DNA from 2 places in the Leptolyngbya sp. PL-A3 genome. Region 2 is predicted to be linked to the other one. Evidence: predicted binding sites of a transcription regulator. Region 2 holds the regulator's gene; the other holds the start of a gene.
The links. Region 2 encodes NtcA, which controls nitrogen genes in cyanobacteria. Its sites were predicted from a motif close to TTTGTANNNNNNNNTACAAA; they were not measured.
Positions count from the first base shown of each region.

Region 1: the regulator NtcA is predicted to act here: its motif matches at 3,213-3,232, upstream of NDI52_RS05535 (MSMEG_0569 family flavin-dependent oxidoreductase).

Region 1 is NZ_JAMPLB010000004.1:193,902-199,402, reverse strand. Features, by position in the region: gene NDI52_RS05550 (MSMEG_0568 family radical SAM protein) at 1-851, opposite strand, end outside; gene NDI52_RS05545 (Nit6803 family nitrilase) at 940-1,968, opposite strand; gene NDI52_RS05540 (MSMEG_0572/Sll0783 family nitrogen starvation response protein) at 2,175-2,657, opposite strand; gene NDI52_RS05535 (MSMEG_0569 family flavin-dependent oxidoreductase) at 3,302-4,579, shown strand; gene NDI52_RS05530 (LysR substrate-binding domain-containing protein) at 4,596-5,501, opposite strand, start outside.
Region 2 is NZ_JAMPLB010000012.1:89,481-94,981, forward strand. Features, by position in the region: gene NDI52_RS11855 (HlyD family type I secretion periplasmic adaptor subunit) at 1-621, shown strand, start outside; gene NDI52_RS11860 (pre-16S rRNA-processing nuclease YqgF) at 664-1,080, opposite strand; gene NDI52_RS11865 (DUF3084 domain-containing protein) at 1,272-2,678, opposite strand; gene ntcA (global nitrogen regulator NtcA) at 2,853-3,524, opposite strand; gene fabI (enoyl-ACP reductase FabI) at 4,134-4,910, shown strand; gene hisB (imidazoleglycerol-phosphate dehydratase HisB) at 5,128-5,501, shown strand, end outside.

The DNA.
Region 1 (5,501 bases), on a different contig from region 2:
AACGTCTCTAAACTATCTCCCAGACCTGCCAGTAAGTAGGTGCTAACCTGTCCCCGTCCAAACACGTTGACGGCTGCCTCAAATGCATTGAAATAATGGTTCAGTGGCACTTCTGCTTTGCCGGGCATAATGCGGGCACGTACTTCGGGATCGGCGGCTTCCAGATGCATACCCAAACTGTCAATACCTGCCGCTTTCATGCGTTCGAACCAGACAAAGTCATCGGGTGGTTCACATTGAGCCTGGATGGGAAGGTTGACGCGAGCTTTGATGGCGCGAGCGCACTCTGTCAGGTAAGCGGCCCCACGATCGCTGGTATTTGGCGTACCCGTCGTCATAATCATGTGCTTTACCCCATCCAACCGGACGGCCGCTTCGGCGACTTCGGCCAGTTGATCGGGGGTTTTGCGGGCGATAGTGCGGCCTGCATCCAGGGATTTCTCAATCGCGCAGAATTGGCAAACGGTGTCGCTGTTGCGATAGCGCATGCAGGTTTGCAGCACCGTGGTCGCCAACACATCCTGGCTGTGCAGCAAGGCTATTTTCCAGTAGGGAATGCCATCGGCAGTCGTGAGCCCATAAAACTTGGGTTGTTGGGGAAAGGAAATGGGGGCGATCGCCTCGGTTTCCCGTTCCAGAACCACCTGGGAGTCAGCCTTAATTCGTGCCAGGAAGGGAGACTCGCTGGCGGTTTCCGTGTAGATGGGCACCATGATTGTGGTTCCATCGATCATCACCGCCTTATGATCCGATGGCCCGGCTCCCCCTTTTCGCCCTGAGGCTCCTACTGAGGGATCAACCAATCGCAAACCGTGAGACTGCAATTCCGTGATCAGACGTTGCTTATTCATGGGCCAATAGGAAATTAGGGATACTCAGCGTTGTGTCGTCAGCACCCAGGAACGGATTACAGATTTTCAGAAGCTCAAAACTTAGAAATCAGCGTGTAGCATCCGATTCCACAGAGTTAGACAAAGGCATATTGAGCGCAGGAGATTCTTCAAGGGCTGGGATAGCCCCGGCGGGAATAGCTGTTGTTGCTTGCATGACATTCCAGGCGCTTTGATTTACCTGCAACTTGAGCAGATCGGGGCGTGAGTAGTGACCCACCGAATCCATCATGCGCTTGCGTTTGGTGATTAAGGAGAAGTCAAGCGTGGCGATCGCCATCCCTTCCCCTTCGGTAATGGGGGCCGACAAGGGCACCCCTTCCGGGCTGATGATGGCGGTGTAACAGCCACCGCTCAAAACTTTCTGCAATTTTTCATCGGGGGTGATCTGTTGCTTTTGCTCGGGTGTGAGCCACCCCGTTGCATTGACTACAAAGCAACCTGACTCAAGCGCATGGTGACGCATGGTGACTTCGATCTGGTCGCCAAAGATTTGGCCGACCATCGAACCTGGAAATTGCCCACAATGAATTTGTTCGTGCTGTGCCATTAACGCATAGCGGGCCAGGGGGTTGTAGTGCTCCCAGCAGGCGAGAGCCCCCAACCGACCAACCGCAGTATCCAGTACCGCTAAGCCAGCCCCATCGCCCTGACCCCACACCATGCGCTCATGGTAGGTAGGGGTGATTTTGCGCCGCTTCATCAACAGGGAACCATCCGCGTCGAAGATCAACTGCGTGTTATACAGCGATCCTCCGTCACGCTCGTTCACCCCTAACACAACCACCATGGCGTAGGAGCGCGCTGCCCGGCTGACCGCGTCCACCACAGGACCCGGTACCGTCACCGCCTCCTCATACAGCCGCATATGCTCGGCCCCCATCAAAACAGGGGGTTGTACAAAGGAGAAATAGGGATAGTAGGGAATGAAGGTTTCAGGAAAAACCGCCAGTTGCACGCCTTCCTTGGCAGCCTGGGCGATCGCCTCCAAGACCTTTTCCGTTGTCCCTTCCCGACTATACAACACCGGACTCAACTGTACGGCTGCGGCTCGAATGGTTTTGGAATAATCCAACATAAGTTCGTGTGTGAGAAGCGAGGATGAGTTCGGCATCACAAAGACACCGCAACACGAAACGGGTGTTTAACGGTCTGCTAGGGCAAATTACGTTTGTCTGGCTCTAAACCAGGGTTTTAATCTTTTGGGTAAACGATAGGTTGCCCAGTCTTAACAATGAACTTCGTGGGTAAGGGCGAATAGCCATTCGCCCCTACAGGTGTTGATTAGAGCGTCCAGGTATCAATAATCAGTGCGCCATCCTTGCGGTGCATGAGCACCAAGTCCAGCACATCCAGGGGATTGATGGGCCGAATTCCGGGAATGAGCGACGGTTCACCATGACCATAGAGTGCTTGCAGGGCAAAGCGGCAGGCGTAAACCTTGCCACCCTCTTCCATAACTTTTACCAACTGGTTGTTGAAATTCTGGTGGCCTGGAAATGCCGCATCGCCCAGCTTGGGGAAACCCCGTTGTACCCCCAGAGTTACCCCTGGCCCATAGAGCAACACCGAAGTTTCGAACCCTTTGCGGATCAGACGCGTGGCTTGCAGCAGATTCACGAACCCAATCGAACCCTCGAACGCAACGGTGTGGAACGTTACCAGGGCTTTTTCACCCGGCTCAGCTTGAACATCAGGAAATACTTTCTCTTCGTAATCAACGAAAAAGTCACCTGTCTGGTGGGCAGGAGTGGTTACTTCAGGCATGGAGGGAAGTCCTTAAATATCGAGAACGAGCAAGCAGAAAACTGTGGAGTGTTTGAAGGAGATTCATGAACCACATTTAGTCAGCACCTTACGGGGGGTGAAAGGTTGTCCCTGTATCTGCTTTTACAAAATCGTTAGATCTGGCTGTATCGATAGGGGATCATTCTATTGCAATGGAATGATGGAGTGATTTGTGCGATCGCCCCTATCGAAAGTGCCAGGTTTCTTACCTCAGGTCTGTAGTGATCATGCCTTAACGTAACCTGAGTTCGGGTTAAGGGCGTTTTCGAGTGCCGCGCAACGCGCGGCACTCGAAAACGCCCATTTTGGCGTGCGCTTTGCGCACGCCAAAATGAGCACTTCAGCTTATCCCGAACTGAGGTTAACGTATGAATGGGATGTAGTGGAAGGGGCGCTTCGTGCCCCTTCCACTACATCCCATTCATACGTTTAAAGCACTACCTACTATTCAAATCAATAGGTAAATCGACAAAAACTTTGTGATAACGCTTGAGTCAACCTGCCCTACCTATAAATACCGCTAAACCTCCACGTTCTGTAACGCAAAGTACAAGGCTGCACGGAATCAGCCCTTAAGGTGCAAACACAGCACTCCCAAGCAAACATTCCTGAGGTTGCGATACATGCGGTCACACTATCCGGTTGTCATTGTGGGCGGTGGGCAGGCAGGTTTATCGATGAGCTACTGCCTGAAAGAGCGCGGCATCGAGCATCTTGTCTTTGAGAAGTATCAAATTGCCCATTCCTGGCGCTCGAAACGTTGGGATTCCTTCTGCCTCGTAACACCCAACTGGCAATGTCAACTGCCGGGTTTTCCCTACACGGGAGATGACCCCCAAGGCTTTATGGGACGGGATGCGATCGTCGAGTACATCGTGAACTATGCCCGCTCTTTTGAGCCGCCCATTCGTGAAGGTGTGGAAGTCACCCGTCTGCGGCAGGGCGAAGCGGGTGGCTTTGAAATCGACACCTCCATTGGTGACTACACCGCAGATCATGTCGTGATCGCGACAGGTGGGTATCATAATCCCCGAATTCCAGCGATCGCCGAACGCTTCCCTGATTCCATGACTCAACTGCACTCATCCCAATACAAAAATCCTGAATCCTTACCAGAAGGTGCGGTATTGGTGGTGGGCACAGGGCAGTCAGGTTGCCAGATCGCGGAGGACTTGCATCGGGCTGGACGGCAAGTGCATTTATGTGTGGGGAGTGCGCCGCGATCGCCTCGTACCTATCGGGGTAAAGATGTGGTGGATTGGTTGGATCAGATGGGTTACTACGATTTGCCTGTAGATGAACACCCCCAAAAAGACGGTGTACGCGCCCGTACCAATCATTACGTCTCTGGCCGCGATGGGGGCAAAGAAATTGATCTGCGCCAGTTCGCTACCGAAGGAATGCAGCTTCATGGTCGCCTACTGCGAATTCAAAATAACCAATTGGAGTTTGGCGACGATCTGAAGACCAATCTCGATCAGGCTGATGGTGTCGCCGAGAGCATCAAGCGCACCATCGATACCTTCATCGAGAAGCACCACATTGAAGCGCCTACTGAGCCGCCCTATGTGCCCCTGTGGGAACCGACGGAAGGGGAAGAAGCGATCGCACTCCCCGTCACCGAAATCAGTACGGTCATTTGGGCCACAGGCTATCATATGGACTTTCGGTGGATTGAACTGCCTGTTTTTGATGGCAAGGGTTACCCAGCGCACAATCGGGGTATTACTCCCTTGCGTGGCCTCTATTTTTTGGGCTTGCCCTGGCTCTATACCTGGGGCTCGGGTCGCTTCTCAGGTATCGCCCGCGATGCCCACTACCTGGTAGATTGTATTGCTTCGCGCCATCAAGTTACCCCTGTTGTGATGCAAACGGTCAATGAGGTTGCCATCGGCTCATAGCTTAGCCTAAAGGCTTTCAGCCTTTAAGGTTGGGTGAATGCTGGGCTGGAATGATGGCCTTAACTACATCTAGAAAACGCTGAATGGTAGGAGAGACTTGTTCCTTCTGCCAGATGAGGGCGATCGCCGCCTGAGGGGTTTCCTCTTGTAACGGGCGGTATATGACTCCCGTACGTTTCAAATTTTCCAGAGATAAGGGGACAATTGCTACCCCAATCTCTGCTGCTACCAGGCTGACAATAGTTTGCATCTGAATGGCTTCCTGAACCACACGCGGGCTGAAGTCGGCCCGCTGGCAGAGGCTGATAATCTGGTCGTAAAGGCCGGGGGCGAGGGGGCGGGGGAACAGGATGAAGGGTTCTGAGGCGAGCGATCGCAACGGTACCATGGCTTCCGCAGCCAGAGGGTGGTGGGCAGGCAGGGCTACCGCTAAATCCTCCTGAAAAACGGTCATACTGGCGAACTGCTCGTCCGTCATGGGGGGGCGAACGAAGCCGACATCTAACCGTCCTGCTCGCAAACGGGTGAGTTGCTGGTCGCTGGTCAACTCCTGCAACTCCAACGTTACATCAGGGGCCTGAGTGCGGAAGCTTTGCAAGATCTCGGGCAACACGTTGTAGGCTGCCGAACTGACAAAGCCAATGCTCAATTGTCCAATTTCACCCCGGCTGGCCTGTTGCCCTTTCTGAATGGCCAGATCTAGCTGCTGAAAAATCTTGCGGCATTCCTTGAAAAAAATCTGTCCCGCCTCTGTCAACTCGACCCGACGTCGGGTGCGATGGAAGAGGTCAAACCCCAGTTCTGTTTCTAACTGACGAATCTGCTGGCTGAGCGGGGGCTGCGCCATGTGGAGGCGTTCGGCTGCACGGCCAAAGTGCAGCTCTTCGGCAACGGCCATGAAATAGCGCAGATGCCTGAGTTC
Region 2 (5,501 bases):
CAGCAGATCCGACAAGCCGAAGAGGGCTTCCGGGGTGCTCAGGATACGGTCAGCCGTCTCGGTTCTGAACGTCAGAGCGAAATTCTCAGCCAGCTGACCCGTCGCCGGGAAGAACTGAGCAATGTGGAGGGCCAACTGCGGCAGGCCACCCGCCAGGGGGATCAGGATGTCATCCGCGCCCCTATTAATGGCACCATCTACAATCTGCGTACCAGTTTGGCCGAAGGCACCACCCAACCCGGTGAAGAGTTGCTCTCCATCCTGCCAGAGGGTGGCAATCTGATGCTAGATGTGAAGGTACTGAACCGGGACATCGGCTTTATTGAGCCGGGCATGCGAGCTAAGGTGAAACTGGCCACGTTTCCATTCCAGGAGTTTGGCACCATCGAAGGAGAAGTCATTCGGGTTAGCCCGAATGCCACCATTGATGAAAAATTAGGGCCTGTATTCTCGGCTCAAGTTCGCCTCAGCCGTAATGTGGTACGGGTGCGCGATCGCGATGTAGAACTGGTACCCGGTATGGCTGCGACTGCCGAAATCGTAACCCGCCAGCGCTCCGTTCTGACTTTCCTAATGGAACCCATTACCCGTCGCTTCGACGAAGCCTTCAAGACTCGCTAAATTCATAAAAAGAGGGGGCTGACACTGGTCAGCCCCCTCTTTTTATGTCTGGGCTTGCAGATACCGCTCAATTAACAAAATCGCTACGATGTCGTCAATCGGCCGGGAAATTTGGCGTAAGCTCTGCGGCATTAGCTTTTGCAAGCCCTGGGGCGGGTACATCTGCCAGTAGCGATCGCGCGCCTCCAGGGTACTGTAGCGTTCGTCGACCAGGGCGATCGCTATGTCGGGTAGTGCCCGTTGCACCTCTCTCTGCCATTGCTTGGCAGTCGTCTGGTTACCTAAGACAATTTGAGCAATGGGGTAGCGCTGGCAAAGGGTTTGGAGGATGGCGATCGCCTCTCCTGCCGGAATGACCTGATGCTCGACAATTAGCCCAGCGGCACTTCGGACGGCAACACCACACTTATCCCGGCCAGGGTCAAATCCGAGAATATAGAAATGATTTGCTTCGGTCATAGCCGGGTATGTTTGCGACAACAATTTTTTACAACGCTTTGCGCTTGAATCAGCCACGGTTGTTTTTGTGAGAGCCGCGCTCCGCGCGGCTCTCACAAAAACAACCAGATTTTAAGCGCTTGAAAAGCGCTGTAAGGGCGTAAAAACGACGATCGCACACACCCAAAAACCATACTCCATTCAGCCATGCCTTAAAACGATTCTGTACTAAAAAGGTCCTGTCCATTTTGGCGGGCTACCAGGTTCACCACAATCGGGTTAGGGCCACCCGTTAGGATCGGAGTTCTAGAGCGGGCTTGCACCTCGACCACACCACTCAGTTCTTGTAACGCCTGGAAAAAGCGACCGACTGTTTCGGGCTGCCCATCAGCGATTTGCAACTGGGTGTCGGTTAACACCCCGGCCTGACGCATGCGGAATTGAGCGGTGCGAATCAGAATATAGTATTGCTCGGTAAGCTGGGCTGCGGTGAGCCGCTCAGGGCTAAGATTGGAACTGGCCAACACGGCATTGCTGGGGAATAGCAACTCATTCAATGCTGTTGAAATAAAGACTTGAATACACGCTTCCCCTGCCAAAATACAGGGCTCTCCCACCACGTAATTACCCGCTGAGAGCACCTGCACGACGTATTCCTGGCGATCGCTCAATTGATTTAGCAAAGACTCCACCTGATTTGAGGTGACGGCTAACACCTGACGATCGACAGTGGTTGTACCCGGAATGAGCCGTAGCAGAGCGGCCCGGTTCGCGTTTTGGAGTAACTCCCGCACGACCTGAGGTGCACTATCGGGGTCAACAATTCGGACTAGATTCGCGCTCAACGGCTGGTTACGAAGCAATGCCACATTCCCCTGACGTAACCCCTGGAACTCGCGATCTAGATCTGCGATTGCCTGAGTCAAAATTGTGCGCTGAGTTTCCAGCGTACTCAACTGAGCTTCCCGTTCGGCAATCTGACGGTCGCGTTCGGCAATCTCCTGTTCGCGTTCGGCGATCTCCTGTTCGCGTTGGGCAATTTGCTGGTTGCGATCGCGCTGCAACTGGTTGATCTCGCTGCGTAACTGACGGGCCTGTTGCGTGACGCTCTGGAGCAGCCCGCGGGCCTCCTGGAAGCTGGCATCTACCTGTTGCAGCTGAGCTTCGGTGGAACTTAGACGTTGGCTCGTCTCCTTGAGCCGCTGCTCTCGAGCCTGGCTCTGGGCGATCGCCTGCTGTAACTCTCGATTTGTCTCCTGAAGCCGCCGCCGCGCCTGTTGCTGTTGTCTCAATGCCAAATCTCGCTCAGACTGAACCTCCTCCTGCTCCGTACGGGCCTGATCCAACTGTTCCCGAGCTGTCGCCAGGTCATCCTGAATCTGCTCCAGCTCAAAAACCCCTGTCCGTAGCTGATCACTGATCGCAAACAAGATACCAAAGGTCACCGCCGAAATCACGATACCCGTCAGGATAGTAATCAGGGTGGCCGTCTGCCGAGGCCGCAGGTTGAACAAACTGAGACGCGCTTTACCTACACGCATCCCAAGGCGATCGCCCACCGTGGCAATTACCGCCCCTAAAATCAAAATTGCTGCAATTAATACAAGCCCCGTGGTCATTCCCGGCTCTGTCTAATACAGCTACAGCCTACTGCATTCTGCTGAGTGTTTTGCGTGTAATTACGGGATGTGAAACGAGACTCTGTCAGGGAAGGGTGCAGTGCATCTTTCCTCAACGAAAAACAAAATTTTATGGAGGAGGGTTGTTTCACAGCCCTCCTCCATAAAATTGGGTTACGTAAACTGCTGGCTCAACGCCACCGGGTTGTAAACCGTAATTTTTTTCTTGTGGATTGAAATCATCTTGTCCGTCCGGAGTTCCCCAAGTAGGCGGGTAACGGTGACGCGGGTAGACCCGATGGCCTCGGCGATCGCCTGGTGCGACAACTTCAGGTCGATGGTGATCCCCTCCGGGGTCGGCACGCCAAAATCCCGGCAGAGAATGAGCAGGAAGCTGACCAATCGCGATCCCATATCCCGGTGGGCCAGGGTTTCAATCATCATTTCTGTTTGCAAAATCCGAGATGACAGACCCTTTAGCATCAACATAGATAGCTCTGGGTGCTCTTTCAAGGCTTTTTCTACCTGTTCGATGGGCACTGACAACAGTTCTGCGGGGGTAAAGGCGACAGCATGGTAAAAGCGATCGGCCCGCTGCCCAGTAATCAGTGACAACACACCAAACACACTATTTTCCCGTAGCAGCGCCACGGTGATCTCTTCCCCGGCTTCATACACCCGAGACAATTTGACTGCACCCTTCAACAAAAAGTACACACGCTCTGCCGGGTCTCCGGGGAAGAAGATGGTTTTGCCACGGTCGAAGGTCTCCACCATCGGCGGGAAAACACCACCACTTAATTGACGAAAGACATCCGCCAGAGGCTTATCTTGTGCCACAACCATTCCTCTCGTCCTGCCTAAACCGTAGTGAGGGGGCTAATCAAATCCTGCTTCAAGTCAGCAAAAGTTGACCGAATCATGACTTTAGAACACTTAAACTAACTTTAGAGCTAGTTTTTGTATCGAAAATTACGTTACAGAGCGAACTACCTCAAGTTACACCCCTGGTGCCCAAAAATATTGCCGTAGATTGGCTGCGATCGCATTATTTGCCAGAAGACAGAGGCCATAGACCTGAACCATGAGATTCACTTAATAGTGAATAATATCTCGTCAGAGTGTATTCTTTTATTAAAACTAAATTTTGAACGGATTAAATAACAATGAGCTATCTCTCCATAGCACTTTGTTATTTCATGTCTCTCCCAACCCAAAAATCAAATTTTGCTGCTGCTTTCTAGCGGCAAAATTAGGGCTCTGAATTGGGTGAAGTACGCAGCCAGTAGTAAAGGGAAAGGTTGGGCGTAAAGCACTCAACCTTTCCCTTTACTACTGGCTTGATGTGACAGCCAGAAAAGCGAGTTCCCGAAGTCTCCTCTCCGCCCCCTATCGCGACGATCCCTCTTTCTTGTATTCTGAAGGGCGCTTTATATTCCATACCTCCTCATTCCCATGCTGGATTTAACTGGAAAAAATGCCCTCGTAACTGGCATTGCCAATAACCGCTCCATCGCCTGGGGCATTGCCCAGCAACTCCACAAAGCGGGAGCCAACCTTGGCATCACCTATTTGCCCGACGAGAAGGGCCGTTTTGAAAAGAAGGTGGGAGAGCTGGTTGAGCCTTTGAACCCCTCTATCTTTGTTCCTTGTGACGTTCAAAACGAGGAGCAGGTGGTTGCCGCCTTCGACACCGTGCGCGACAAGTGGGGTCGTCTTGACATTCTGATTCACTGCCTGGCCTTTGCCAACAAAGAAGACCTGACTGGCGACTTTAGCAATGTCTCCCGAGGCAACTTCAATCTGGCGATGGAAGTCAGTGCCTACTCCCTGGTGCAACTGTGCCGGGCTGCCAAGCCTCTGATGACAGAGGGTGGCTCTGTCGTGACCTTGACTTACCTGGGCGGTGTGAAGGTCATTCCTAACTACAACATGATGGGGGTGGCAAAGGCTGCACTGGAAATGAATGTGCGCTACCTGGCCTCAGAGATGGGCCCCCAGAATATCCGTGTGAACGGCATTTCCGCTGGACCTATTCGCACTCTGGCTTCCTCAGCAGTCGGTGGCATTCTAGATATGATGCGTCATGTAGAAGAGGTTGCCCCTCTACGCCGCACAGTTACGCAAGAGGAGGTCGGAAATGCTGCAGCATTTCTGTGTAGCCCTCTAGCAAGTGGCATCACAGGCCAGATTATCTACGTGGATTCGGGTTACGAGATTATGGGGATGTAGGTGTTGAGACAGGGGGCCAAGGGAGCAGGGGAGCAGGGGGAATGGAGATAGATTCTAAATAGCTCGAGAATCTATTTCTAGAAGTGCGATCGCCCCCCATTGTCATACCTAACACCCATGCCCCCTGGAGGCTCTGCGCCTCCTAATTGGGACCGGCCATGCCGCTTTACAAAGCGTGCGGAATAATTGAACTAATGCTTTTTGGAAACTGATTTCTATGCAAACCCGCGATCGCCAATCCTCCGCTATTGATCTAGACCGGCCTGCCCGTACCGCCTCCGTCAGCCGCAAAACAAAAGAAACGGACGTACAGGTTAGCCTCAACCTGGACGGCCAGGGCACCTGCCACGCAGAAACCGGCGTTCCCTTCCTAGATCACATGCTGGATCAGATTGCCTCTCACGGGTTAATTGACCTGGATGTACGAGCTGTAGGCGACACCCACATCGACGACCACCACACCAATGAGGATGTGGGGATCACGTTGGGAATGGCTTTAGCGCAAGCATTGGGCGATCGCAAAGGCATTACCCGCTTCGGCCACTTTGTCGCCCCCCTGGACGAGTCCTTAGTGCAAGTTGCCCTTGATTT